3 regions of the Alkalihalophilus lindianensis genome follow, and region 2 is predicted to be linked to each of the others. Evidence: riboswitches for the same ligand, from Rfam matches in the RefSeq annotation. Region 2 holds a riboswitch; each other region holds the start of a gene.
The links. A riboswitch is a leader RNA that binds a small molecule or an ion and turns the genes downstream of it on or off. The one in region 2 is predicted to bind lysine.

Region 1: linked by a shared signal. The riboswitch ahead of RYX56_RS10695 (aspartate kinase) and the one ahead of dapA (4-hydroxy-tetrahydrodipicolinate synthase) in region 2 are both predicted to bind lysine.
Region 3: linked by a shared signal. The riboswitch ahead of lysA (diaminopimelate decarboxylase) and the one ahead of dapA (4-hydroxy-tetrahydrodipicolinate synthase) in region 2 are both predicted to bind lysine.

The regions. Positions count from the first base shown of each region.
Region 1 covers NZ_JAWJBA010000003.1:112,382-122,482, reverse strand. The annotation lists gene RYX56_RS10705 (TrkH family potassium uptake protein) at 1-359, opposite strand, end outside; gene RYX56_RS10700 (YslB family protein) at 561-959, shown strand; gene RYX56_RS10695 (aspartate kinase) at 1,006-2,253, opposite strand; lysine riboswitch at 2,402-2,590, opposite strand; gene uvrC (excinuclease ABC subunit UvrC) at 2,663-4,438, opposite strand; gene trxA (thioredoxin) at 4,571-4,885, opposite strand; gene RYX56_RS10680 (electron transfer flavoprotein subunit alpha/FixB family protein) at 5,078-6,055, opposite strand; gene RYX56_RS10675 (electron transfer flavoprotein subunit beta/FixA family protein) at 6,070-6,840, opposite strand; gene RYX56_RS10670 (enoyl-CoA hydratase) at 6,869-7,642, opposite strand; gene fadR (fatty acid metabolism transcriptional regulator FadR) at 7,663-8,250, opposite strand; gene RYX56_RS10660 (long-chain-fatty-acid--CoA ligase) at 8,351-10,060, opposite strand.
Region 2 covers NZ_JAWJBA010000001.1:738,854-748,954, forward strand. The annotation lists gene RYX56_RS04060 (M24 family metallopeptidase) at 1-807, shown strand, start outside; gene RYX56_RS04065 (DMT family transporter) at 926-1,849, shown strand; gene dapA (4-hydroxy-tetrahydrodipicolinate synthase) at 1,881-2,768, opposite strand; lysine riboswitch at 2,898-3,080, opposite strand; gene RYX56_RS04075 (aspartyl-phosphate phosphatase Spo0E family protein) at 3,167-3,334, opposite strand; gene RYX56_RS04080 (YhcN/YlaJ family sporulation lipoprotein) at 3,631-4,254, shown strand; gene RYX56_RS04085 (DUF6376 family protein) at 4,303-4,866, opposite strand; gene RYX56_RS04090 (hypothetical protein) at 4,979-5,137, shown strand; gene RYX56_RS04095 (Cof-type HAD-IIB family hydrolase) at 5,273-6,124, shown strand; gene RYX56_RS04100 (YbgA family protein) at 6,152-7,123, shown strand; gene RYX56_RS04105 (cold-shock protein) at 7,876-8,079, shown strand; gene RYX56_RS04110 (hypothetical protein) at 8,239-8,397, shown strand; gene RYX56_RS04115 (AbgT family transporter) at 8,722-10,101, opposite strand, start outside.
Region 3 covers NZ_JAWJBA010000001.1:549,837-559,937, reverse strand. The annotation lists gene RYX56_RS03125 (potassium/proton antiporter) at 1-344, shown strand, start outside; gene RYX56_RS03120 (SMI1/KNR4 family protein) at 420-878, opposite strand; gene RYX56_RS03115 (hypothetical protein) at 1,051-1,857, shown strand; gene RYX56_RS03110 (GntR family transcriptional regulator) at 1,861-2,244, shown strand; gene RYX56_RS03105 (ATP-binding cassette domain-containing protein) at 2,241-2,933, shown strand; gene RYX56_RS03100 (SIMPL domain-containing protein) at 2,987-3,607, opposite strand; gene RYX56_RS03095 (M24 family metallopeptidase) at 3,843-4,943, shown strand; gene RYX56_RS03090 (peptidylprolyl isomerase) at 5,047-5,481, opposite strand; gene lysA (diaminopimelate decarboxylase) at 5,616-6,938, opposite strand; lysine riboswitch at 7,031-7,207, opposite strand; gene RYX56_RS03080 (spore germination protein) at 7,319-8,806, opposite strand; gene spoVAEA (stage V sporulation protein SpoVABEA) at 8,793-9,368, opposite strand; gene spoVAE (stage V sporulation protein AE) at 9,373-9,723, opposite strand; gene spoVAD (stage V sporulation protein AD) at 9,723-10,101, opposite strand, start outside.

The DNA.
Region 1 (10,101 bases), on a different contig from region 2:
AACTTATTTTGGTTTTGATCGACCATAATAAGCATTCGCTGTGATAAATTAATCTTCTTTCCAAAGAGCATCCATACAAATGTACCGAGCGTCATAATACCAATGCCACCTAGTTGAATGGCTAACGAAAGGAAAAATATCCCAACATAACTATAGGTTTCTGATACATTTACAACCGTCAGCCCCGTTACACTCACAGCGCTTACAGAAGTAAATAGCGCCTCAGAGAATGTCACATCAACATCAGCTTTGTGTGAGATCGGTAAATAAAGCAAGATACTAAATAAAATCATTGCTAATACGTAAGAAATAATAATAATTCTAAATGGGGATAGAAATTGACTTAAACCTAATTTCATATATGTAGTACCTCCGCATTCATTCGCGCTTTAGTATACCACTTTAACCTTTTAGAAACTAGAATTCCTAGGAAAAAAGTAAGTACTATCCATATCGTTCCCCTAAAATTCCACAAAGTCTACTAGAGAATCCATCTATATTCATTTGGACAGCTACTGCTTCACCTTTTATAATATAAGAAGAGGAGAGGTGTTTTCTACATGGAACCTAGACAAGAAACATTTGGGTACGAATTGCTTAGAAATGATGTCTTAAAAGAGGTATTCGGACAAGAATATGATTCGATTTTGTATTGGGTCGGTAAATCCATTGCCCGAAAATATCCATTACATACGATAGAAGAAGTCATTGAATTTTTTAATGACGCGAACTGGGGTAACCTTACCCTTGTTAAAGAAAAGAAAAATGAACGACACTTTGAGTTAGAAGGAGAATGGATGAAAAAAAATGACACCAGATGCTATCAACTAGAAGCTGGTTTCCTTGCCCAACAAGTCGAAACGTGGCTGTCCTCTTTTACTGCTGCTACTCAAACAAAGAAAAAGGGTATTGTTCATCTACAAATTGAATCTGACTTGCAAGACTCGCTCGCTCTTTAACAAAAAACGATGCTTTCTAAGCATCGTTTTTTGTATACTAAGCAGATTACACAAGTTGTTTTTCGGGTGCCTCTGCCAGCACTTCATCTAATTTAAATGCATCGTGTAAGACCTCAACAGCCATTACCATATCATCTTCCGATACGACTGCTGACACTTTAATTTCTGAAGTGCTCACCATCTTGATAAAAATATCGTTTTTAGCTAACGCTTCAAACATTGTTGCAGCAACGCCAGGGTTTGAGATCATACCAGACCCCACAATGGATACTTTTGCCAGTTCCTCTTCATGATGAAGGGTTTCGAATTCTAATTCCTCTTTCGCTTGCTCTAGGCATGCTACCGTGTCTTTTAATGAACATTGCGTAATTGAAAAAGATATGTTCACGTGATTGGCATCATATTGATTTTGGATAATGATATCTACATTAACCCCATGGCTTGATAGGATTGAAAAAAGTTTAGGTAGGCTATCAATTCGGTTCGGCAATCCTGCTACCGTTATTTTTGTTACATCATTTTCAAATGCAATTCCGCGCACCACTAAATTCTTCTCCACTGTTACTTCCTCCTCTATCATTGTTCCTGTTTCTTCTACCATGCTTGATGCAACCATTAAAGGAACATCATAATTTTTCGCAAATTCTACAGCCCGAGGGTGTAACACTCCAGCACCAAGGTTAGCCATTTCTAACATTTCATCATAAGAGATCGCTTGTAGTTTTCTCGCTTTCTCCACATAACGAGGATCGGTTGTAAAGACTCCCGTTACATCCGTATAAATTTCACAACGATCAGCTTTTGTCGCTGCCGCTAACGCAACTGCCGTTGTATCTGAGCCACCGCGCCCCAAAGTAGTAATACTTCCATCTTCCATTATGCCTTGAAATCCAGCTACAACAAGTACTTTGCCTGCTTCAAGTTGTTCATTCAAACGAGCAGAGTCAATTTCACGTATTCTAGCATTGCCATGGTTCGCTTCGGTTAGGATTCCAGCCTGGCCTCCTGTATAAGAAAGAGCATCCACTCCCCTTTTTTGAAGAGCCATAGTAAGTAAGGCAATCGTTACTTGCTCACCTGTAGTAAGTAGCATATCCATTTCTCTTTTACTTGGATTTTTTGTAATGTCATTCGCTAGTTGAACGAGCTGATCTGTTGACTTCCCCATAGCCGATACAACGACGACCACCTCGTTTCCGTCCTCAACTACTCGTGCTACTCGATTGGCGATATTCTCGATTTTCTTTACAGAACCAACTGACGTTCCACCATATTTTTGTACAACCCTTGCCATTTTCCTCATCCTCTCAATCTCTTCACGCGCGATACATTTGATCGACTGGATGTGCTATACCTTTAATGCGTACAAAAAAAGCAACAATAAGGAAAACCCCTCACCGTTGCTTGTCATACCGTACAGGTACCACACTACTCCCTTTCTCACGTGAGATAGTTCTCCACAAGACTATTGGGTATAGTCAAGTGACAGCCTTATCCTTTTTTAGGATAAGTCCAGCATGTATGGTTATGAGTGTCCTACACACTTCGGCGAATTCCCCTTTCAACTAGCGTCGTTAAACCTCATCGTTCTCGACTAGTGTACTCTTGGTTTTCGCTCCTCTACCATCACTTCATTTTTGAAGTGCGGCATATTTAATTGTTTTTCATTTTAGCAGATGAAGATCACTCCTGCAAGAAGTAATTTATTGACCTTCATGTAATTTTTCATAAATAGCCTCCGCTACTTTCTGCGGGATCCCTTGCATCTTCAATTCCTCCATGCTCGCCTCTTTCATTTTCTTAACGGAACCAAAATGCTTTAGGAGCTGTCGCTTTCGTTTCTCTCCTACTCCCTCTATATCGTCTAGCACTGACTGAAAAAACGTTTTTGATCTTGTTTGCCTGTGGAACGTAATCGCAAATCGGTGGACCTCATCTTGAATACGTTGCAACAAATAAAATTCATGACTATCTCTTTTGAGCGAGACTAGAGAGGGCGGGTCACCCATTAATAATTGAGAAGTGCGATGCTTTTCATCTTTGGCAAGCCCACATACAGGTATAGAAAGGCCTAATTCATCTTCAATAATCTCTTGTGCTGCCGCAATTTGTCCCTTCCCCCCATCAATGACAATTAAATCTGGAAGGGGGCGGTCTTCTTGTAATAACCTAAAATACCGTCTTCTTATCACTTCACGCATCGACCCATAATCATCCGGGCCTTTTACTGACTTGATCTTGTACTTGCGGTAATCTTTTCGACTAGGCTTCCCATCTAAAAACGTGACCATTGCCGATACAGGATCGGTCCCTTGAATATTAGAATTATCAAACGCTTCAATTCGATATGGCGTCGAAATTCCCATGGCCTCACCTAGTTTTTCAACTGCCTTTATTGTGCGATCTTCATCTCTTTCGATTAATGAAAACTTCTCCTTTAAGGCAGCTTTGGCATTTTGATTAGCAAGATCAAGCAGCTCTTTTTTTCTGCCTCTTTTAGGATGATTTGTTTTAACTTCTAATAATTGCTCAACAAGCTCACGGTCTATATCTTCTGGTACTAATATTTCTGCAGGCTTAATGTGTTCCTTTTGCAGATAAAATTGCCCAACAAACGTCAGAAGGTCATCTTTTGCTTCTTTATAAAAAGGAAAAATGGAAACATCTCGCTCAATTAATTTTCCTTGACGCACAAAAAATACTTGTACACACATCCATCCTTTATCATAGGCAAATCCAAACACATCACGATTGATATGATCGTTAATCGTCATCTTCTGTTTTTCCATGACCGCATCCATGTGCTGAAGTAGGTCGCGTAACTCTTTTGCTCTTTCGAAATTTAAGTCCTCAGAAGCCATCATCATTTTGTCAGTAAGGTCTTGCTTAATCTCATCGTGACCTGACCGCAAAAATTTTGTGATCTCTTGAACCATTTCTTGATTCTGTTGTTTTGTGACTGTATAGACACAAGGAGCTAAACACTGTCCGATATGATAATACAAACATACTTTATCAGGCATCGTACGACATTTACGCAATGGGTATAGGCGATCTAATAATTTCTTTGTTTCATTTGCAGCACCTGCATTCGGATAAGGTCCAAAATATTTTCCGCCATCCTTTTTAATAGACCTTGTCGTAATCAAACGAGGATGCTCTTCATTCGTAATTTTTAAGTACGGGTAAGACTTATCATCTTTTAGCATGACATTATATTTAGGATCATGCTTTTTAATTAAATTCATCTCTAAAATGAGCGCCTCAATATTTGAAGAAGTCATAATATATTCAAAGTCAACAATCTCGCTGACTAAACGTTGAGTTTTCGCGTCATGTGACCCTGTGAAATAGGATCTCACACGATTCTTTAATACTTTTGCTTTTCCTACATAGATAATCGTACCTTGACGATCTTTCATTAAATAACAGCCAGGCTGATCAGGCAAGATCGCTAGCTTTTCCTTTAATTGATTCACTGTAACGTCTCCCCTCTCATAGGCTGTAAACATACGTTCTTACTCTCTATTGTTAGTGACAACCTTTAAAATATCAAGTGAAAACCATTAAAAAATCGCGTTCTCAAAGTGAGAACGCGATCTCGGTTCGAATTATAGGTGTTTGTTTAATAGCTCTGCTAAAGCTTCCTTCGGTTGGAAACCTACAACTTGATCCACTACTTCGCCGTCTTTGAAAACAAGTAGAGTTGGGATACTCATAACACTGTATTTACCAGCTGTTTCTTGATTTTCATCAACATCAAGTTTAGCGATTTTAACTTTGTCGCCCATTTCAGCATCTAGTTCTTCAAGAACAGGTGCAATCATTTTACAAGGTCCACACCAAGGTGCCCAAAAATCTGCAAGGACAACTCCCTCGCTTGTTTCATTTGCAAACGTTTGATCAGTTACATTTACTATAGCCATTGTAAAAGCCTCCTTTAAATCTCAACAAATTAATTTACAGTATGATTATACCATTTGCGATCTTGAATGGCGAATAAGTTGCTTGATCTTATCATTCTCATACTTCTAATAAGATAACCTAAATAGTTTTCTTCAAACCTTTTAAAAAAGAAAGAAAGCTCACGCGTCCATGAGCTTCCCCTTCATTGATCTTTAGTTTGAAACTAGAGCACTTTTTAGCTCTTCTGTTAAAATCGGAATGATCTCAAATAAGTCACCGACAATTCCGTAATCAGCTACTTCAAAGATCGGTGCTTCTGGGTCTTTATTAATCGCTACAATGACCTTAGAGTTCGACATACCCGCTAAATGCTGAATCGCACCTGAAAGTCCAACGGCGATATATAGATCTGGCGTTACGACTTTTCCCGTTTGACCAATTTGGAGCGCATAGTCACAATAGTCCGCATCACACGCACCACGTGAAGCACCTACTGCCCCACCTAATAGATCGGCTAGCTCTTGAAGCGGTTCAAAGCCTTCTTTGCCTTTGACTCCACGTCCACCAGCTACAATTACTTTTGCTTCGGAAAGATCGACGCCACCAGTTGCCTTACGGACAACATCCTTAATCACCGTACGTAAATCTTTCAAATCAACTGTGAGCGTAGATACATCGCCACTTCTTGATTCATCTTTCTCAAGTGGTACGATATTGTTTGGACGAATGGTCGCAAACAAAACCCCATCATTTACTTTCTTTTTCTCAAAAGCTTTCCCAGAGTAGATTGGACGTGTGAAGACAGCATCTCCCCCGTCCATTTCAACTGAGATCGCATCTGAAATTAGTCCAGCACCAAGCTTCATCGCCAGACGTGGCGATACGTCTTTTCCTAGGGAAGTATGACCAAGCAATACGCCCTCTGGATTTTCTACATCAAGAACTTGAAGCAATGCTTGTTGATATGCGTCTGTCGTGTACGTTTTTAGATCGGCATGGTTGACCACGATCACACGGTCAGCACCGTAGTGAATTAGGCTATCAGCTAAACCGCTTACATCCTCTCCTAAAAGAACCCCTACAACTTCTCCGCCATCTGCTACTTCTTTCCCTGCAGCGACCGCTTCATATGATACGTTACGTAATTCTCCGTCACGAACTTCTCCAATTACAAGTACTTTCTTTGCCATGATAATCCCTCCAATTAAATGACTTTTGCTTCAGATTTTAGAAGTGAAACGAGTTCCTTCACTTGCGTTTGTGGGTCACCCTCTAATTGTTTACCTGCTTGCTTATCTGGTGGTAGGAAAATGTCAAGTGTCGTTGTTTTTGCTTCCACATCTTCTTCTTCCAAATCAAGATCATCTAAATCAAGAGTTTCTAATGGCTTTTTCTTTGCTTTCATGATACCTGGTAAAGATGGGTAACGGGGCTCATTTAAACCTTGTTGAGCCGTTACAAGAACTGGTAGTGAGACTTCAAGTGTTTCTTCGTCCCCTTCTACATCACGAACGATTGTTGCTTGACCATCTGCAACTTCAAGCTTTGTAATCGTTGTCACTTGTGGGATATCTAATAGTTCTGCTACACGAGGTCCAACTTGCCCGCTTCCCCCATCAACAGCTACATTTCCGCCTAAAATGATGTCATACTCTTGTTCTTTCAAGTACGCTGCAAGCATAGTAGCGGTTGTAAATTGATCAAGCTCCTCCACATCTTCACTATCAAGTAATACGGCCTTATCAGCACCCATCGCAAGAGCGGTACGAAGTTCTTTTTCTGCTTCTTCTTCTCCTACTGTGACAACGGTTACTTCCCCGCCGTGCTCATCGCGAAGGACAATCGCCTCTTCAATCGCATACTCATCGTATGGGTTAATAATGAATTCTGCGCCACCCTCATCAATTCGACCGTTTGAGATCGCAATTTTTTCCTCTGTGTCAAATGTACGTTTCATTAAGACGAAAATATTCATGCTTTATTCCCTCCTAGAATTAGTAAACTTATTTATTTTGAAATTTAGGTGCTCGTTTCTCAATGAAAGCCTGGATGCCTTCTTTTCCATCTTCTGAATCAAATGCTAAACCAAATAATTCGGCCTCTCGCTTGGCGCCATCCTTGTATTGTTCATCAATGCTATATTGAAGTAAATCAAGGGTTAAGCGAGTGGTTACTGTGCTTTTCATTGCGATTTTTTTCGCAAGAGCTCTAGCATCTTCAATGAGCGCTTGCTCAGAATGAGTCGAATTAACAAGACCTAATGTTTTTGCCTCAGACCCTGTAATCGGATCACTTGTCAAAAGCATCTCGGTCGCTTTAGCACGCCCCACATATTGTGGTAAACGTTGGCTGCCTGCAAAACCTGGTATAAGCCCAAGTTGCAATTCAGGTAACCCTAGTTTGGCATCTTCAGTTGCTAGACGAATATGACACGCCATTGCAAGCTCTAGTCCTCCACCAAGCGCTGCACCATGAATAGCAGCGATAACAGGTTTCTTAAATGACTCAATTCGATCAAATAGATCTTGACCTTGAAGAGCTAACTTGGTGAACATTGCACCATCTTCTACCTCTGTAAACTCTTTGATATCTGCTCCAGCTGCAAAGAACCTTCCTTCGCCCATGAGCAAGACAACATGAACGTCATTATCTTGTTCAATTTGAGTGAACGCTTCATCAAGTTCAGATAGAACGCCACGTGATAAGGCATTTGCTGGTGGGCGAGCCAAGGTAATCGTCGCAATATGTTCACTCACATCAAGCTTGATATACTCCATATCTTCCACTCCATTCTTATCTACCTTTTGCAAAACCCTCCCAAAAGCATTTGGTGTAAGGGCTTTGCTAAAGCTGTAAGGTCATACTTGCAGTCTTTCATGACCCAATTTGTCACCACTTCATCTAGCGTTCCAAAAATCATTTGACGCGCTAATCGGTTATCTAAATCAGGATCAAAGTATCCGCTTTCTTTCCCTTCAGTTATTAATTCGTCCATAAGAGTTAAATACCCTTTTAAGATGTCATTAATTTTTAATCTAAGATCTGTATTTGATTGGCGAAGCTCTAATTGTGTTACGATAGCTAACTGCTTATCTGCTTCTAATTGTTCAAAGTGCATCGTCATTAAAAGAAGAAATTTCTCTTCAACGGTTTGACAAGTAGCAATCTTTATTCTGATCGTGTCGACAAAACGCCCCATCTTTTCTTCAAAAAGAGAAGTCAAAATAGCTTCTTTATTTTTGAAGTATAAATAGATTGTTCCATCTGCTACCCCTGCTTCTCGGGCAATCTTTGCAACTTGTGCTTGATGATAACCATGTTTGGCAATAACCGTTACCGCTGCATCTATAATCTGGTTGTATTTAGGTCCTTTTTTCTTTCCCACTTGTGTCTCCCCTTTAAAATGAATGAGTATTCATTCATATCTATTATTCTAGAGGAAAAAACCTAGACTGTCAATCCACCATTTTTTTATGCAGTGGTTATTAGCTAGACCTTTCTTTATTTAATGCAGATGTCTTCTCTTTTTCTTCTTCAATTAGAACACGTTTTAAAATCTTACCGACAATTGTTTTTGGTAGGTCTTCGCGGAATTCATATAGCCTTGGGACTTTATAGGCCGCTAAATTCTTACGACAATATTGATTCAATTCCTTCTCAGATAGTTGTTTGCCTTCTTTTAAAACGACAAATACTTTTACTGTTTCACCACGATACTCATCAGGAACCCCAATTGCAACTGCTTCTTGAATGTCTTCATGGTTGTACAATACTTCTTCAATTTCTCTTGGGTAAATATTAAATCCACCTGCAATGATCATATCCTTTTTACGATCAACTATATAGAAATAGCCTTCTTCATCCATATAGCCCATATCCCCTGTTAGGAGCCAATCATCTTGCATCGTTGCAGCAGTGTCTTCAGGACGATTCCAATAGCCTTTCATAATCTGCGGCCCTCGGACTGCAAGCTCTCCAACTTCTCCTTGATTAGCTGGTTCACCAGTTTCCATTGATAAAATCGCAGCTTCCGTGTTTGGCCAAGGTAACCCAATACTTGATTGGCGACGTTCTCCCCAAAGTAAATTACAATGAGTAACAGGAGAAGCTTCCGTTAAGCCATAACCTTCTACAAGACGGCCACCCGTTAATTCTTCAAATTGTTGTTGGATTTCCGCTGGTAGAGATGCCGAACCACTGATACACGCTTCGATGGAAGAAAGGTTATACTTTTTCACATCAGGATGATTAATCAACCCAATATACATTGTTGGTGCACCAGGAAAAATGGTGATTTTCTTTTTGCTAATTAATTTCAAAACTTGCTTTGGATCAAAACGAGGAACGATGTGTAGAGCATTCCCATTCATTAGTGTTAAATTCATAGACACAGTCATCCCATATACATGGAAGAAAGGTAACACGGCTAATGTACGTTCTTGTCCTTCTTTCATCTTATACATCCAATGACGACATTGGATTGTATTCGCAACTAGGTTACGATGAGTCAACATCACACCTTTAGCAAGCCCCGTCGTACCACCTGTATATTGTAGTAACGCTAAATCCTCCTGTGGATCAATCTCTACATCAGGTCTCTTGTCATTCCCTTTTGTAACAAATGAAAGAAATGGATGAATCGTGCTTGAATACTCAACATTCACAGTCATCTTTGTGTTCTTCTTTTGAATAAAAGGGTAGATCAAATTTTTAGGAAAAGGCAAGTAATCCTTGATAGCGGTTACAATAACATGTTCAACAGAAGTCGCATTCTTCACCTTCATTACTCGTGGATAAAGCAAATCTAAGCATAAAATGATTTTGGCACCCGAATCAGATAACTGATGCTCTAATTCGCGCTCTACATAAAGAGGATTTGTTTGTACAACAACTCCTCCTACAAGCAACGTTGCAAAATAAGCAATGACTCCTTGTGGGCAGTTTGGCAACATAATGGCTACGCGTTCGCCCTTCTTCAAGCCTAGAGATTGAAGATGATTGGCGAGTCTTCTTACTTCTAAGTCAAATTGACTATATGTAAGTGACTTCCCCATGAATTCTAATGCCGTATTGTTCGGGTATTTATGTGCAGCTTGCTCTACTAATTCATGTAGTGAAACATTAGGATACTCAATACTTGCCGGAATTTCCTCGTGATAACGTCCAACCCATGCATGTTCGGTTAATGTCGACATTAAATTGGCCTCCTCATCGCTCCCCTCTCTTACTTAACATT
Region 2 (10,101 bases):
GCTGCTTGCTATACAAAGCTGCAAGGTGGTCTTCCAGATGCTGAATTCAAAGATGCAACCGTTCTTGTTAACCGCGTCAGATTAATAAAATCCGACCAAGAGCTAATCTATATGAGAAGGGCTGCGAGTATTGTTGAAGGAGCGATGCAAGCTGCATATGATCAACTTGCTGTAGGAGTGCGAGAATGCGATGTTGCGGCTGCCATTTATAAAGCGCAAATCCAAGGATTAGATGAACATGGGGGGGATTATCCATCTATTGTTCCCATGCTGCCAACAAATGAAAATACATCGTGTCCGCATCTAACGTTTAGTGAGAGACGTTACAAAAAGGGTGATTTTTTAACAGTAGAAATAGCAGGGGTTTATAAACGTTATCATGCACCTCTAGCCAGAACAATTGCTATAGGAAACGCGCCATCTCATGTAAAGGAACTGTCTAAAGTGGTCCAAGAAGGAATTGAGAAAACCCTCGACATTATTTCTCCTGGTATCACAGCAGAAGAAGTGGAGCGAACATGGAGTGATGCGATTGCAAAATACGGTTATCAAAAAAGTTCGCGACTAGGTTATTCAATAGGCGCAAGTTTTCCACCGGATTGGGGAGAGCATACGATTAGCTTTCGAACGGGTGACAAATCCATCTTAAAGCCTAATATGACGTTCCATCTCATGCCAGGAATTTGGTATGAATCCTACGGCGTTGAAATAACCGAATCGATTGTCATAACGAAAAAAGGGGTTGAAATGCTTACTAATTTCTCTCGAGACTTATATGAGAAACCGATTATTGAATCAGCTCTATAGTGAAAGAAAGCACTAATTTCAATTAGTGCTTTCTTTCGCTTTACGAAAAAAAGCAATGACGATTGTGTCTACGGGTGTTAAGATACAAGAAAAGATGATTGAAGGGTAGGAGTAGGAAGTGGAGAAGCGAGCCTTATTGCTTACATATGGTTTAATTTTTTTCGTAATGGTTTCTTGGGGGTTAAATGTAGTGATGCTGAAATTATTAGTAGAAGCATTTCCTCCCCAAACAATGACTGCTTTTAGAATTTTAACTGCTGGTATCGTGACCATTCTCATCGTATTATTTGGATCCTCATTTCAATCGTTATCAAAAAGAGAGTGGCGCTATACTTTATTAGGGATGGTGTTTGGTGTCGTGCTCCACCACACATTTTTAGCACAAGGTCTAACAATGATTGATGCATCAAATGCTGTGCTTATATTAGCACTACTTCCATTAACAACGGCGTTATTTGCGGTCTTTTTTTTAGGAGAAGCGCTAACGAAATGGCGTTTATTAGGTATTTGTTTTGCTTTAATTGGGGTATTTTTTATCCAAGGAGGCATTGGGTCTTTCCAGATGGAGAAAGGCGAAGTGTACTTATTTATAGCGATGATTGTGCAAGCCATAAGTTTTATTTTTATTAAAAAGACGACGGCAACACTGGATTCTAAACAAGTAACAGCGATGATGCTTCTATTTGGTTCAATTGGGTTGTTATTGGTTAGTTTAGTAGTAGAGCCTACGGGTGTAGGGAGTATGATGGGAGCATCACCTTTTATTTATATTGTCTTTTTCTTTTCAGCTATAGTAGCAACAGCAGTTGGTCATTTTGTTTTTAATGCAGCCATTCAAAAAATCGGAGCAGGTCAGACCGCGATCTTTAATAACTTTGTTCCTTTTTTCGGATTAGTTTTTTCTGCTATCTTTTTAAAAGAAACCATTTATTTATACCAGCTAGTAGGCTTCTTATTTATAGTTGCAGGAGTGTTATTTGGTACTGGGTATGCAGAAAAACATTGGGTAAGGAAAGTCCCAATACAAGGAAAAAGCATGTAGCGAGGGCTACATGCTTTTTTTATTTATGTTATTAACTAACGAAAAAGCTCATTGATGGCTTCATTACACGTTGAAGCTCTTGTTGTTGCTCGGCAGTTAAAGGGACAAGTGGTAATCTTACAGGTCCTACTTGAACACCATTCAATTCAAGTGCCGCTTTCACTGCAGTAGGGTTTGGAGCCATGAATAATGTGTTCATAACCGGAACCAACTGACGGTGTTGCAAAGCAGCAGCTTGGACTTGTCCAGCTAGATAGTGACGAACCATTTGTTGCATTTGATTCCCCACAATATGAGATGCAACCGAGATCACACCAGTACCGCCAATGGCTAATATAGGTAGAGTCAAGCTATCATCACCACTATATAGAGAAAAACCTTCAGGGGCGTGCTCAATAATCGTTGCAATCGCATCTAAATCACCACTTGCTTCTTTCGTGGAAACAATGTTTGTAATTTGTGCTAAGCGTAACGTTGTTTCTACACTTAAAGTGACTGCACTACGTCCTGGGATGTTATAGAGCATAACGGGAAGTGTAGTCGCTTCAGCAATTGTTTTAAAATGTTGATACAGCCCTTCTTGAGAAGGCTTGTTATAGTATGGTGCGACTAGCATGATACCATCTACACCAAGTGCTTGTGCCTTTTTAGTAAGTTCAATTGAAGCAGCGGTATTGTTTGAGCCAGTTCCAGCGATAACTGGAATTTTTCCATTCACTTCTTCAACCACGGTTTTAAATAATTGTAATTTTTCTTCTGTCGTTAATGTTGGAGATTCACCTGTCGTTCCACCAACGACTAATGCATCGGAACCATTTTCCATAAGGTGTTGTACCAGTTTTTTTGTTGATTCAACACAAAGCTCGCCTTGTTGGTTAAATGGAGTTACCATCGCAGTAAGTATTCGTCCAAAATTCATCCTATTCACCCTCAATTCGTATTAATGTCTTTCATTTCTGAGTGGGCTATGTGCCTAAAGCACAAAAAAACAACAATGAGGCAGTCTCATTGTTGCATGGACATGTTGTGGCTGCACAATCATTCCAATGCGTGAGATAGCCCTCCACGTAACAAAATTGTTACATGACAGTCCTGCATTTATTAAATACAGTCCCAGCGTAAAAAGAAATGAGTATCCCTACGCTTCGGCAACTATCCCTTTCAACGTGTTTCAAAGGAGCTCATTCTCCTCCACACTTTTACTAATGATAACTGCGCCTCTACCCTCACTTCAGTATGTGAAGTAAAGATTATTGATTTTGTGAGTTAACCTTATCAAAACTTTTAAATGAATGCAATCACTTTGTCCAAAATTCCTCAATTTACATATCTTTCATGGTTAAAATTCGTCTGCTTTACTTGTAATTTATTAAGAAGTTGATCAAGTTCTTGACTACATTTCACTGTTTCTTTATGAGTGAAACCATGTTTTTTTGCAAGGATTAACATTTGTCTACGTTTTAATTCGATTTTTAGACGTAACATATTTTTCAACTCCATTCATATTAGCATTTTTTACTGTTTTTCCGAAGTGTATGGTAAGTAAGTCAGTTCTTTTTTCACATAGAGATTATTATACCCATTCTAAAAAAGTTGAAAAGCGATTCTGCTAAAGTAGTCATAAAAGTCGAAAAGTAGTAAAGGTTCGACAAACATTTTAGGAATAAGTGGTAGATAAAGGGAGGAGCTTTAGCTCATGCATGAATTGGAAACAACCTTTTTTTGTTTACTGGTGTCGATCTTTGCGAAGTCGTAAACACTATTAATAAAGGAGGGGAGTTATGAAGAGAATCATGCTTATATTGCTTGCACTAATGTGCATGACTGGATGTACCATAGAACAAAAATCGACTCTTGGTGCAAATGCCGATCGTGAAGAAGGCTTTAGTGGATATGGAGTTAAAAGAATGAAAGGCTGGGAAGGTCCATTAATGGATATGATGGTCCCAGATGCAGCACCTAAAGGCATTACAGATTCAGTGACGCGGATAAATAATCGATACGATTATGTCTCAGGAAACCGCGATTTAGGGATGGCCCATGAAGGTACGGGTACTGCGCATTCTGGTGCGAAAATTTTAAATAACAGACCAGGGATCCTTAGAGATAAAACTACTCATACAGATCATATTAAACGTGATATGAAGAATGGCCAAAAAATCTTAACAACAAAACAGGACAAAAGTCATTTAAAAGAAACAATTGAATCCTTTGAAGAAGTGGAGCAGGTGTATATCCTTGCTGATGATCAAACAGTAGTGATTGGAGTAGTAGCCGATCAGACGAATCTCCAATCTTTAAAACAAATGGTTGAGGGTGTTGCTCACGGTTACTATCCCTCTCATCAAATCATCGTCACAGCTGATCGTCAGTTTTTACGAAGAATGAATCGACTCCAAGATTAAAAGGCATGCACCAGCATGCCTTTTATATGCTTGTTTGGGTATCTCACTTTAGTAAAAACCATATTCCTCTGCTAATGACATATATTCTCGCTCCATAAGCTTATGCGCCATCATGATATTCTCATAATGAACGCGAGCATTTTCTGCTTGTCTAGAATCGATAGGCTCTCTCATGTCATCAATTACTCTTTCTAAATTTGTTAACTCAGTGATAAAGGAAAGGTGTATTTGATGAAATCCTTCAAATTCATGAGGAATTCGAAGGTCATGAAACCTCTCACTGTTGTTTTTAATCGAATGAATCGTACTCAACACTGAAGTTTTAGAATCGTTATTTAATGTTTTCTGCTGAAGAATTGGAGCAATTACTTCAAAGTGATTAATGGTTTCTTCTAAATAAAAGGCTGCTTCTTTTGCGTAGGCTAGTAACTCTGTGTCAGCACGATGAAGAACCCTATTTTGATCTGTATTGTTAGAAAATCTTTGTGCACCTAGTGTACCCTCTTGTTCGTTTTGTTTTATATCATGTATAAGGTCAGAACTATTATCTTGCATACATCCCGTAACGATTACAAAGGTACTTGTCAGCAGGAGGATCATTTTTTTGTTCAACTCATCACCTCATTCGTTCTATTAACCAAAGTATGTAACGAAAAAGGAAAAAATATGCATGTAACCTCACTTCTGTTCATAAGTTGGTACAAAGCGAATGGGAGGGATTTACATGCTTATTTTTTTAGTACTCCTATTTTTTTCACTGTTTTTTGGTGTGATGATGCTTGGCAATCATATGTCTCATGTTTTCGAACAACTTCTCGAACAGAAAGCGAATGAAACATTAGCACGTATTGATCAATCCTTAAATGACGTAAACAAGCGATAATGACGAAAGCAGAAGGATCACCGTTCTTCTGCTTTTTTATATGGAGAATTAAAGTTATATAAGCGCAACTATTTGAAAGAAAGAAGCCATTTGATTAGAATAGGAAAAAAGGGTATTGAATTGGAGTGGTAAGTAGTGAAATTAATCGCAATTGATATGGATGGCACATTATTAAATGATGAACGAAAAGTAACAGCGGAGAATGCTGATGCGATAAAGCAAGCTCAAAAAAAAGGGATAGAGGTAGTGATTGCGACTGGACGTGATGATAAAGAAGCAAGAATCCCTTTGCAAGAAGCTAAATTAAGTTGTCCGGTCATCAGTGTAAACGGAGCCGAGATACAAACTGCAAAAGGGGAAGTACTAAAGGTCGTATCTCTTGATAGCTCTACAGTTAAAAAGACGATGGAAATCCTACATAAGCATGATGTTTATTACGAATTATATACAAATAAAGGTGCCTTCACAGATAACTATGAAAGAGGGATCGAAACAGTCATTGATGTTCTTCAGTCTGCTGGTTCAAATGATTCCGTCGAGGAAATGACTAGAATTGCAGAAGAACGTTATGAAAAAGGCGCTGTTACCCATATTGAGGATTATAAAGCCCTGTTTAATGATTCATCCATTCATTTCTACAAAGTATTAGCTTTTTCAAGGAATGATCAAAGCCGTAATGCAGCGAAAGATAAATTATTGTCTTTCTCTAACTTAGCGATCAGTTCGTCTGCTTCGGATAACATTGAAATTACTCATAAGGAAGCACAAAAGGGGATAGCTGTAAGACAATTCGCAGCACAAAAGGGAATTTCTTTAGAAGATGTTATGGTTATAGGTGATAACGGGAATGATCTATCTATGTTTAAGATTGCAGGACATGCAGTAGCTATGGGAAATGCAATAAAAGAAGTAAAAGAGATTGCAAATGAGATTACGGCTACAAATGATGAAAGTGGAGTAGCTAAGGCGATTTTAAAACAACTGTAAATTGAAGTGTGTGATTGGAGTGAGCCTATGCGTTCGTTTGCTAAACCAAGGGTTGTTGTAAGTAAATGTCTTGAATTTGAGGCTTGCCGTTATAATGGTGAAAGAATACCAGATAAATTAATTGAAAAATTAAACGAATATGTGGAATTTATTCCTGTTTGTCCTGAAGTTGAAATTGGATTAGGTACACCTCGAGAGGTCATTAGGTTAGTGGCAGATGGGGATAAAACAAAGTTAATGCAGCCTGATTCTGGATTGAATTTAACTTCAAAGATGGAGGAGTTCTCACTGGAATTTCTAGGATCATTAAAAGATATTGATGGATTCATTTTAAAAACTCGTTCTCCAAGCTGTGGCGTATTTGATGCCAAAGTGTATAGTGGGATGGAAAAGACCCCTGTTTTAAGGACTGAGGCTGGCATTTTCGCTTCTCATGTAAAGGAACATTTTACTTTAGTTGCAAAAGAGGATGAGGGACGTCTAAAGAACTTTATTGTTAGAGAGCATTTTTTAACTCGATTATTTACTGTAGCTGAATTCCGTGAAGTAAAAAAGGAAGATTCCATTTCAAAGTTGATGCAATTTCAGGCGAAAAATAAGTACTTATTTATGGCTTGTAATCAAGATTCGATGCGAGCTTTAGGAAGAATTGCTGCAAATCACGAGAAGCTTGCAAACGAAGAGGTTTTCACTCAATATGAAGACGAGTTACATAAACTGTTTCATAGAATGCCTAAACCAAACGATCATATTAACGTCTGCCAGCATGTATTTGGTTATTTCTCAAAACATTTAACAAAAGCAGAAAAAGATCATTTCTTAACTTCACTTGATCAATTCAAGGAACAGAAAATTCCATTAAGCAGTCTATTAACGATGCTACGATCATGGAGTTATCGTTTTGAAAATGACTATCTCCTGCAACAATATTATTTTACCCCTTATCCAGAGTCACTTGTAGCGATTTCAGATTCTGGTAAAGGAAGAAGTTTATCTTAAAAACTCGATCTTAATGGATCGAGTTTTTTATTTATAAAAATTTATCAATCAAAATAAGAAAGACAGTATGCGTGAAACATTAGTGAAATAAAAATGTAATAATACAACAACAAAAAGTTGTTGACTATTATAGTACAGTTGCATATACTATGAGTAAGATAAAAGATTGAACATTCGAAAAACAAAATGAAGGGGTGTTGAAAATGGAAAAAGTAAAAACAAATGCGGATCGTAAACAAGTAGAGGTAAAAGAAGAGCCATCTATCCTTGAAATGATTAATGATTATTACAGCCGTAACTAATTAAATAAAAGCCGCTCCTAATCATTTAGGAGTGGCTTTTGTTATGGTACAGTTAAGTATTAATTGGGATTCATCATTCTGTATTTAAAGGATATAATACAGCTAGACTTGCAAAATTAGTATGAATCAGTTATAGTGATATTAACAGTTTAATTCTTCTCCAACTATCAAGCGCTTTTCACTCAGCTGGCGCGGTCATCGGAGCCGCAAGGATGAAAGAGAGGTAGGGCTTTTATTGTTTGGAAGAATAGAACAGGATCTTTTATACTTTCTATATTATTTATTGGTAATCATGAGTAACACAAGCAGGGGTTCAGTATTCACATGTTATAAGGGATATTCACTCGGTTTAGTGACTGATGTTCCTTATAATATGTGAATTTTTATTTACCACAGATTGTAAATACGATTGGCATATTAAGAAATTTATTAAGAATGGGGTTTTTTAGCATGACACAAACTGGTACAGTAAAATGGTTTAATGCAGAAAAAGGATTCGGTTTTATCGAAGTTGAAGGCGGAAACGATGTATTCGTACACTTCAGCGCTATTACTGGCGAAGGATTTAAATCACTTGATGAAGGTCAATCTGTTGAGTTCGAAATCGTTGATGGCGATCGCGGACCTCAAGCTGCTAACGTTGTTAAGCGCTAAGTAGCATATAGAGCACTACCTAATTAGGTAGTGCTTTTTTTATTTACATAAAATAAATTTCAATTACCGTATTCACCTTTAATTAAGTCAAACCTAAGAAGTTTAAGGCAAGGTGATTGGTGGAATAGTACTGTAACAACCCTATTGGAGGTAATAATAATGAGTGAAAATTTAGAGCCGAATATTGTTGAGATGAGAAAGAAAATTAACTTGATGAAAGAGGATCGTCATCAATACAAAAGAGAAGCATTTATCGAAGTGTATGAAGAATACGTTCAAATGCTTGAGGCGCAACTTGAAAAAATGAGTCGTGTTTAATAAGTGAAGTTCATATAAATAAGCCTAGATAATACTTGTTTACTAGGCTTGTTTGCTTATATGATACTCAAATAGTGGAAAGGGAACTCTTTGTTGGGATGTGGAAATAGGTTATACTTTCTTTCTAAGAAATGAAGGGGATTATTGAACAGGTTATTAACCAATTAGAAAGTGAAGGGAAAGAACGTATAAAAATTACTCAACAAGAAATTTGCGAGAAGTTAAATGAATATGGAGTACCGTTTATCGGGTTTAAAGGATAGGGGTTAAATCGATAGAAAAAAGGCTTTGACAAGATGTCAAGGCCTTTTCTAATAACTCATATTAAGGATAATGAATTGGTGATGCTGGACCTAGATCAATTCCAAAGAGCATCCAAATGATCAGCATCGCAGCCCATACAATTGAAAATACAATTGTATATGGAAGCATAACAGAAATCAATGTACCGATACCCATCTTCTTATCATACTTTTGAGCAAAGGCAATAATAATTGCAAAGTATGTCATAAGTGGTGAAATAATATTGGTGGTTGAATCTGCAATACGATAAGCCATTTGTGTTAACTCTGGAGAGTACCCAAGTTGCATCATAATTGGGATAAATACAGGAGCCATAATCGCCCACTTAGCAGAAGCGCTACCGATGAATAAATTAATAAAACCGGCAACAACCATAAATGCAAGAACAAGTGGAATTCCTGTAAATGAAACGCTTTGTAAAAATTCAGCTCCGTATACACCTAATACAAGGCCCATGTTTGTTTCGTTAAAGAAGGCAACAAATTGACCTGCTGTGAAGGCAAGGACAATGAACATTCCCATAGATGCCATTGTATCAGACATTTGATTTGCTACATCTTTATCATTTTTAATCGTTTTAGTCATAATTCCATAAACAATACCTGGAATCAAGAAAACAAACAAAATAATTGGTCCTAATGAACGCATAAATGGCGAGTTGACGATAGCGTTAGGGCCATCCCCACGAAGAGGTCCCCATTCAGGTACAATGAGTAATGCCATAACAGCAATAACTGCTACCATTGAAATACCTGACCATAATAACGCTTTTTTCTCATTAGAGTTTAAATAGTCAATCTTTTCAGCGTCATCAGTCTCTGTTTTCTTATAAGATCCTAGACGTGGTTCAACCAATTTCTCGGTAACAAACGTACCAGCAATAGTTAATACAAATACCGACGCAGCGATAAAGTAATAGTTCATTGCAATGTTGATTGTCTCAGCGTAAGCAGGATCAAATGTTGCTGCAGCTTGTCTTGTTAATTCCCCGAGCATTGGATCGGTTGCAGATAAAAATAAGTTTGCACTAAATCCTGCAGAAACCCCTGCAAATGCCGCAGCTAAACCAGCTAATGGGTGTCTACCTAATGCAATGAATAGAAGTGCACCTAGTGGTGGCAATACCACATAACCTGCATCAGAAGCCACACTTGACATAATCCCAGCAAAAACTAATGCTGCTGTGATAAGTCTTTTAGGAACAGAAGTAACAAGTCCGCGAAGTGCTGCACTAATTAAGCCACTGCGCTCAGCTACTCCGATACCAATCATTGTCGCTAGTACGACACCGAGTGGAGCAAAGTTAATAAAGTTACTTACCATATTCGTGACAATGTAATGTATGCCTTCAGAAGAAAGTAGGTTTGTAACAGTTACTTCTACCCCTGGTTCCGCTGGACT
Region 3 (10,101 bases), 190 kb from region 2:
GATCGTCCATTCACTTTTTCGCGAAGATTCTTTCACTGACTGGACCTAAAAAAGTAACCCCTATGCATACACTTGAACTCATCTCAATAGGTAAAGCGAATGCTGAAATTATCGAATATGAAGTAAATGAAGAGACTGCGATCGTTGGTCAGCAATTAAAAGATATCTCTTTCCCTAAAGATGTATTAATTAATGTCATCATCAGAGATGGTGAATTAATAACCCCAACAGGTGAGACAAAAATAGAAATTGAAGATACGTTATACATTCTTGTATCGCGAAAAAGCGAACAAGAGTTAAAAAACCTTCTTCACAGAACCAATCAGTTACCTTCCGCACACTAAACCTAGCTCATCCAATCTAGAGCTAGGTTCCATGATCTTTCTTATTTCATTGAGGCAACACTGCTTCATTTACAATTACTCTTTTGAAAACAACTTCCAAAGAAAGTCTTCAAATGTTTCAGCAATAACTTCCTCTACCCATCTCCCATTCTCTAATTCTGTAAAATAACATACTCTAGGCGTATTGCTAAAACGATAATCTAATGTAATCCACGTGTGCATGTCACCCGTTAATAGTATTTGTCGACTTGGTAAACCAAATTGTTCAGAGAAGATGGATGATAGCCCCACTCCTGTTTCTAGGTCAAGCTCTTGAAAATAAGGAATCAAGGCTGCCTCCCCATCATTGAATAAAACATATCGATAATAAAGCTCTCCACCGTTCTGTTCTTTCATTAATGAAATATATGGTTGTGGAAGTTCTACATCTAAAAACTCTTCAATTTCACTTATCTGCTTTTCTGTTAACTGCTCACCTGGCTTGTATGTTGTAGGACGTTTCCAAAAACCTTTTCCTTCGTATCTTTTCAACATCTGCATTTCCTCCCCACTTGCTCTATTCTTTATTGTTACTTATTTCAGCAACTGAAACAACCAGTATTATATATTGGGCTCAGAAAAATTTAAAACCTATTGACTGTACTTTTGTATTAGTGTACCATTTAACTAATACACTAAGACAAAATAAAATAATGGAGTGATGTTCATGTCTGTATGGGTAAATTTATTAAAAAAGGAAATTCGTTTAGGGATTCCTACATTCCTAGTACCTATCATTGGTTTTTTAGTCATTTGTGCAATCGCAGGGTATTTCGGTAATCGCAACGGCTTTATGTGGGAAGCACTAGTTGGCGTTGTCGTATTAGCGATTGGACTACAAGCATTTTATCTAGCCTATTATATGTTCTTCAGCTTACAAGCTGAGCATAAAAAACTTCATCTTTGGCTCCATAGCCCTCTTCCTGCTTATGGATTATTATCAGCTAAGTTAGTAGCTGGACTTATATCTATGCTGATCACCACAATCATTGTGGGAAGTATTGGGTTATTTTCTATCACACAATCTGAGATGTGGGGCGGTGTGACTGAGTACATTTCAACCTTTCAGCTCATGGAGGTTGGATTGTATGGCGGCTTAGCCCTTTACTTATTTTCTTTATCTGCTGTTGTTTGGGTGATGTTATTTTGGATGATTTTCTTATTGCTATCAAAACTAATGAATGGCTTTTTTAGTTTCGCATTAACGGCAGTTAGTGTGATCGCCATGTTCCTTTTCGTAGGTTGGTTCAGTTTAACGAACGTATTTGCACGATTAACAGAATGGGGAGAAATTAAACTCGGCCATATGATACAGAGCATCGATTTTGAAACGAGTTTAACTGGCGGAACAGAAATAGCAACAGAAACTGGGAATATTTCATTTTATTTCGGTACCTTATTATACGAAACCATCTTTGCACTAGCATTGTTCGTTATCACTTGCTGGATATTAGATAGAAAAATTGAGGTGTAAGTTATGACTGATACGTTCCATTCTTCAAAACCAATCTACAGTCAACTAGCTGAACGAATACAGCGTCAAATTTTACGGCGAGAACTAGCTCCTGGAGATAAGCTTCCATCTGTTCGTGAAATGGGGATTCAATCAAACGTCAATCCAAACACAGTTCAACGCACATATAGAGAATTAGAGGGGATGAATATTGTGGAAACAAAGCGAGGTCAAGGCACTTTTGTAACAGAAAACGAAGAAGTGTTGATAAGAATGCGAGAATCCCTAAAGAACGATGAAATTTCCCGGTTTGTATCAGGTATGCATCAAATGGGATACTCAGATGTAGAAATTGAAGCTGGATTAGTAGCCTTCTTAAAAACCGAAGGAGAGGAGAAAAACCAATGATTACATTCCGTGATGTGTCAAAAAAGTATTTAACAAAGACTGCCTTAAGAAATATCAATCTAGAGTTATCTAAAGGGAAAATTATTGGATTAGTTGGCGAAAATGGGAGCGGAAAATCAACCACTCTTAAATTAATTGCTGGACTGACCCAACCCTCAAAAGGAACGATTACAGTGAATGAGAAAAGCGTCAATCGTCGGATTGCAACTGATGTAACATATTTATCAGAGCTTGATGAATATTATGGTTTTTACAATGTGGGGCAAACGATTGACTACTATGCCTCTCAGTTTTCTGATTTCAATATGGAAAAAGCAGAGGAAATTCGTTTATTCATGAAACTAGACCGACATGTAAAATTGAAGCATTTATCGAAGGGAAATCGCGGTCGCTTAAAAATTGTTCTGACATTAGCTCGTGAAGTACCTGTAATCTTAATGGATGAACCTTTCTCGGGACTTGATCCGATGGTTCGCGATTCGATCGTTCAAGGGCTTATTTCCTTTGTTGACCTCGAAAATCAAATTATCATCATTACAACTCACGAAATCAAAGAAGTTGAAACGATTTTGGATGAAGTGATTGCGATTAAAGATGGAGACATTATTGGCCATCATAATGTAGAAGATCTACGTTTCAAAGAAAATGTAAGTATTGTGGAATGGATGACAAAAATCTATAACCAGTGAAATTGATTAAAGAGCTAGTAACGATAACAGCTACTAGCTCATTTTTTTACATATTATTGAAAACTGTAAATGACTTCAACCGATGCCTGAATGGAAATGGAGCCTGGCTGTATCGGAGTAGCAGCAGAACTCAGCATTGCCCCATCATAAAACCTAACAGGTCCACCTACTGACCGCTCTATTACTTTTACAGGCGTTTCAACTAAGGATACATTTAATGTATTTGTCATTGCATTAGCCTTCCCCCTAGCATCTTCAAGCGCCAATTGTAAGGCTTCACGATATAAATTAGTCGGGTCAGCCACTGTAAACTGAATCGATGTAACCATATTCGCTCCATTTTCAACAGCTACGTCAACCACCGCCCCTGTTTGGGTCAGATCTTCGACAACCACTTGGACCATATGGGTTACTTCATATGCCCTAAACTGTTGCTGGCCATCAATAAAATCATATTTAGGTTCAATTCGATAGGTCACAGTTTTAATTTGATCTTCTGGAATACCTAAAGTATTCAAAGCTAAAATGATTTCTGTGATTAGCTCATTATTTTTTTGTTGGGCATTACTAACGGTGGTATCCTCAGTGACCACTCCTAAAATTAGTTGCGCACGATCAGGAACCACCTGCACAACACCTTCTCCAGTAACCGTTATTACTTGTTGATCAGTCATTTGCTTATTCAACCTCCTTTTTTACATACACCACTACCTTCTAGTAGTCTATTCAAGAAAAACTTGTCTCAAGACTCCTCAATGATGCATTAAGCTATCAGTGGACTGTTGCTAGCTTTGGCTGCTTGCTTTATCATTACTTTGTAGAGAATATCTATTGAAAGAAAACACTTATAGTCTTTCAAACAATTTTATTGATTTACTGTTATTTCTATAGCTAAAGGAGGCTACACTTTTGAAACATCGTATTGAGCGTTTAACACAATGGCTAAAAGACGAGAAAAAAGATGCTGCTTTTATCACCTCTAAGGAAAACATATTTTATTTAACAAATTTTTATACAGATCCCCATGAACGATTAGTTGGATTAATTCTTTTCCCAAATGAATCACCAATTTTAATTGTACCGGGTATGGAAACATCTCAAGTAAAAGACGCTGGCTGGTCGGATGAAATCATTGGTTATGCAGATCATGAAAGTCCTTGGGAATTACTTAGTCGATCGATCGAACAGCGTAATATAAGCTTGATAGAGAATGTTGCAATTGAAACGGATGTTCTAACAGTTTCAAGAATGAATGATTTACTAGCCGTATTCCCTTCAGCTGCGATCACTGCAGTAGAGCACCAATTAAATCAGATGCGTGTTGTAAAAGATGAGATTGAAATTGCGATCATGAAGCGCGCAGCCCAAATGGCTGACTACGGTGTTGAGGTCGGCAAAAATGCCCTTAAAGAGGGTATTACTGAGATGGAAGTTTTAGCTAAAATTGAATATGAATTAAAGAAAAAAGGCATACGTGAAATGTCTTTTTCAACGATGGTGTTATTTGGTGAAAAATCAGGAGCGCCTCATGGGAATCCTGGCAATCGCAAGTTGAATGATGGAGATTTTGTCTTATTTGACTTAGGAGTCGTACTCGACGGATACACATCAGATATTACTCGTACATTTGCTTATGGTTCAATAAGTGATGAGAAAAAAGAACTGTACAACACCGTTCTAAAAGCACAACTTGCATCCCTTGAAATCAGTAAGCCTGGCACACGCATTGGAGATTTAGATCAATCAGCACGCAATGTAATTACAGAGGCTGGTTACGGCGATCGTTTCCCACATCGTATAGGACATGGACTCGGAATCAATGTTCATGAATTCCCTTCTATGAGCCATTTAAATGATGGAACCTTACAAGCTGGGATGGTTTATACAATTGAACCAGGTATTTATGATCCGGTTCTTGGTGGTGTAAGGATTGAAGATGATGTATTAATCACAAAAGAAGGTCATATCACCCTTACTAAAACATCAAAAGAATTGACTATAATTAATTAATAAAAAGCGATAGCATCCAAGTGCTATCGCTTTTTGTATGATAAGCAGAGTGCTAATCATAATTGAAAAAGAGCCATCATTGATGGCCCTTTACTCGTTGAGATTATTCTTCCCAAACCTTTACTTCTTGCATAACATCGCCTTGTTTGATACGCGTTACTGAATCAAGACCTTCCACAACTTGTCCGAACACAGTGTGAACACCATCAAGGTGAGGTTGTGAATCGTGAACAATGAAGAATTGGCTTCCACCTGTATCTTTTCCTGCATGCGCCATTGAAAGTGCACCCGGAACGTGCTTATGAGGGTTTCCTTCTGTTTCACATTTGATTGTGTAGCCAGGACCTCCTGTACCATTTCCAGTTGGGCAACCGCCTTGTGCTACGAAACCAGGAATAACACGATGGAATGTAAGGCCGTTGTAGTAGCCTTCGTTTGCTAATTTCTCGAAGTTTGCAACCGTACCTGGTGCTTCTTCTGGGTAAAATTCAATAACTAGCTTTTCGCCATTTTCAAATGCAATACTACCTTTTTTCATATGTATAGCCTCCAAATGTTAAGATTCACCTTATTGTACACGATTCTTAGCCGAAAGTGAAATAGTTATCACCGACTTCAAAAAAAGCCGGTTCGACAAAGGGATCCACGTCAAACCGGTTCCAGCTATTTCACTTAAACTTGCTTCAGCACGTGCTTTAATGGTAAGTCCAGACGAACAAGATCTTCGTATGATTCACGTTCAATGACTAATTGAGATTCACCCTTTTCAACAAAGACAACCGGTGGTCTAGGAATACGATTATAATTATTCGCCATTGAATACCCATATGCTCCTGTACAGAAGACTGCTAATACATCCTCATGTTCAGCTTTTGGTAAAGGGAGATCCCAAATAAGCATATCTCCACTTTCACAGCATTTCCCGGCAATTGAGAAAGTCTCCTTCGCCTCTTCGGTTGCACGATTTGCAAGCAGCCCTTCATACTCTGCTTGGTAAAGGGCCGGACGTAAGTTATCACTCATGCCCCCATCGACTGATAAATAATGACGAACATTAGGAATTTCTTTTCTCGATCCGATAGAGTATAGCGTTGTTCCTGCATCGCCAACTAATGAGCGACCTGGCTCAATCCAAATTTCAGGAATCGCCATTTGGTGTAGTGTTGCTTTTTCTTTAATCACTTGAACCATCTTCGCTACATAATCACCAACCGGAAGCGGTGTATCTCCTTCAATGTACCGAATTCCAAAGCCCCCACCAAGATTTAACACAGTTGGAATAAACCCTAAAGAATCTCGCCATTTTTCAATGTATTCAAAAATTTTTTCCACTGCCATTACAAATCCACTTGTCTCAAAGATTTGAGAGCCAATATGACTGTGAATACCAAGTAAGTTTATATGCGGGTCAAGCAATGATAGTTGAATTGCTTGGTCCACTTGCCCACTCTCTAAATCAAATCCAAACTTCGAATCTTCTTGTCCGGTTGAAATGTAATCATGCGTATGGGCTTCCACACCAGGAGTAATGCGAAGCAACACATCCATTTTTACATCACGTTCTGCACAAATACGTCCAAGCTGCTTTAATTCATAAAAATTATCGACAACTACACATCCGATATTAGCCTTCACTGCCATTTCAAGTTCAGCGATGCTCTTATTATTCCCATGAAAATGAATACGCTCCATCGGAACACCCGCTTGAATAGCTGTATATAATTCTCCGCCAGAGACAACATCTAAACTTAGACCTAGCTCATGCGCTAATTGAAACATAGCAATACAGCTGAATGCTTTTGAGGCATATGCGACTTGATAGCTAACCTCTTCATCTTTGAAAGCTTGTTGAAATTGTTCAGCTCTCTCTCGAATAAGAGCTACATCATAGACAAATAAAGGGGTGCCATATTTATTAGTTAATTCAATTGTATCGACTCCACCGATTTCTAAATGACCTTTTTCATTAATCTGACTAGAACCATGCATGTACATTGATACTATCTCTCCTTTTATCTCCCATCTATACAAAAAAAGCAGCTAATGTTGTTACACTAGCTACTTAGAATGCGCAAGAGTAACCTCACTTTTAGAATAGTCCTCCACTACAAATGTAGTGACAGTTCGTTCTTTATTCAAGAACGACCCAGCACTTATTTTTCTGGCAACCAATAAGTACTTCGGCAAATTGACCTTTCCATTTGGTTCAAAGCTGCCATAAGCTCCCCAAATATACTCTTTCGTTTTGCGCCTCTACCCCATTTTCATGAGGTTCATTAAATTATTGTAATTACTGTAGCACACTCTTCAGGAGTCATCAACCCTTAAAATAGAGAAGAGTTAAATCCTCGTTTATCAGTGAAAATTTTTTCTTGTTATCTTCCACTAGGCTTTTGTTTAATGGGATCTTGTGGATTGACAATACTTGGGCGCCAACGAACGGATGGAACGGTTGCTCGAATTAAAATCTGCCAAACAGCCGGTGGGTCAAACGGCAAGAATGGCCACATATAAGGCTTGTTGAATGTTTTTAATCCTGCTAATAAAAGAACAAATAATGTTGTTCCTATTACTAACCCTGGAACTTTCAACCATGCTACTAGAATAATTAAAGCGATACGGGTTATCCGTAAGGCTATCCCTAGTTCATAACTTGGTGTTGCAAACATCCCAATTGCTCCAAGTGCCACATACAAAATTACTTCTGGTGTGAAATAGCCTACTTGAATAGCGATTTCTCCAATTAAAAGTGCGGCAACTAAACCAAGTGCAGTAGCAAGTGGGGATGGAGTATGGATCGCCGCCATCCGTAATAATTCGATTCCCATTTCTGCAAATAAAATTTGCACAACGATTGGAATATTGTTTGTCTCTTCTGGACCAATAAAATCAAGACCTGCTGGAAGGAGACTTGGCTGCACGACTAGTAAGAGCCAAAAAGGCAAGATGAATAACGAAAAGAAAATCCCTATGAAGCGTGTCCAACGTAAAAAGGTACCAACTGCTGGAGATTGACGATATTCCTCAGCATGCTGAACATGATGGAATAAGGTAGTCGGTGCAATAATGACACTTGGAGACGTGTCCACAATAATGACAATATGTCCCTCAAGTAAATGTGTCGCTGCTACATCTGGTCTTTCTGTGTAGCGTACAAGCGGAAATGGATTAGCCCCTTGCTTTACAATATACTCTTCAACAATTTTATCAGCCATCGTAAGACCGTCAACTTCGATCGCATCTAATTCTTTCTTAATTATATCCACTAGAGTTGGATCAGCGATTCCATCAATGTAAGAAATACAAATATCTGTCTTTGAACGAACTCCTACTTGCAGGATTTCGTTACGAAGACGTTCATCCCTAATTCTCCGTCGTGTCAGAGCTGTATTAATTATGATATTTTCAGTGTATCCATCTCGCGCACCACGAACGACCCGCTCTGTATCAGGCTCTTCTGGTCCTCTGCCTGGATATTGGCGAACATCTATGACAAAGGCTTCTTCTTCACCTTCAACTACAATAAAGATAAGTCCCGAGAGCATTTGGGTGATTGCATTATCCATTGAATTCGTTTCTTCAACTTGCACATGCGTTAAATGGTTTTTAAAAGCTTCTTTAATATTATGTGTTTTACGATGACGAACATCTAGGTCCATCAACTCTTTCATTAATTCAATTACATATAAGCTATCAATAAGTCCATTAACAAAATAAATACTCGTTTTTCGATCTAATATGGATAACGTACGGACACCTACATCAAAAGACTCTCCTAACCCAAGCCTTTCTGCTAATCGCGTCTCGTTCTTGGTAAAATCTCGGGTGAAATGTTCCTCATGCTTTTCACTAGCTTGACTCACGATAACCACTCCTCTCTAAGATGAGATTTACTGCTTGCTTTGTGACAGGACAACCTCGCTTCAATGTATCTTGACCGGCCATTTTACCGATATCACCAATCCCTACAATAAAAGGAATGTCTAGTTGATCGAGTATATACACCGTATCCCCGTTGATCCTGCCAATCTCCATATCAGAGACACCGTCTTTATCAACACCATACTCCGTTAATTCACCATAGCGCGTAATACTAATATCAACCTTGGTCCATTCACACGAATGAGTAGCAGACGCTACCGCAATCGCACCAAGAACCACTATTTGTGGATGCGTCGCTACAACTCTCATAGCTTGTTCTCCAGGACCTTCATAGCGATAACCACAATCATCAAACATGACAAGAACAGGGTCTGAAGGTGTGCTTAATATCATATCAACAAGTTCTTCCCCTGAAACCGGTGTAGGGTTACCCCAAGAATGACTAATACACCTTCCACCAATCTCACTCGCTACCATTTCCACCGCTTGTTTCGCATGCTCATCCCCATCCGTAATTAATATAACTTTTCTTGATTCATTCACACCTTCACCCCCTTGGTTTGAAAATTAATGCGACTAAGAAACTAAATAAAATCGTTGAAGAAATCCCTACAGAAGTCACTTCAAACATCCCCATCCCCACACCGAGAAATCCAAAACGTTCCCCCTCAGCCATGGCTCCATGGACTAAAGAATGCCCAAAGCTGGTAATTGGAACTGTAGCTCCTGCACCTGCGAAATCAATCAAGCGATCATATAAATGAAATCCATCTAGCAACGCTCCAAGAACGACCAATGTACTCAACGTATGAGTAGGCGAGAGCTTTCCTATATCTAGAAGCAATTGACCTAAGATGCATATCAACCCTCCTACGACAAACGCACTTATATATTCCATTAGCCCCTCTCCTCTAACTCAAATGAAACAGCATGCGCAATACACGGAATCGTTTCCTTTTGTTGCATCATTAATGGACTTAATAGAGCACCTGTTGCCACAACTAGTAATCGTTTGATGATTCCCCGCTCCATTTCCTTCATCAAATAACCAAATGTGACAACCGCAGGACATCCTGCGCCACTGCCTCCTGCAAAAACCGGTTGCTCCTGGTGATAAATCATTACTCCGCAATCTTCATAGTTGTTTCTTAACTTTATCCCCTCATCTTCTACTAGCTTGCGCAAAATTGAACTTCCTACACGTGATAAGTCTCCGGTTACGATTAAATCATAATATGAAGGTTCTCTTTGTGTTTCTTTAAAATGAGTTAACATT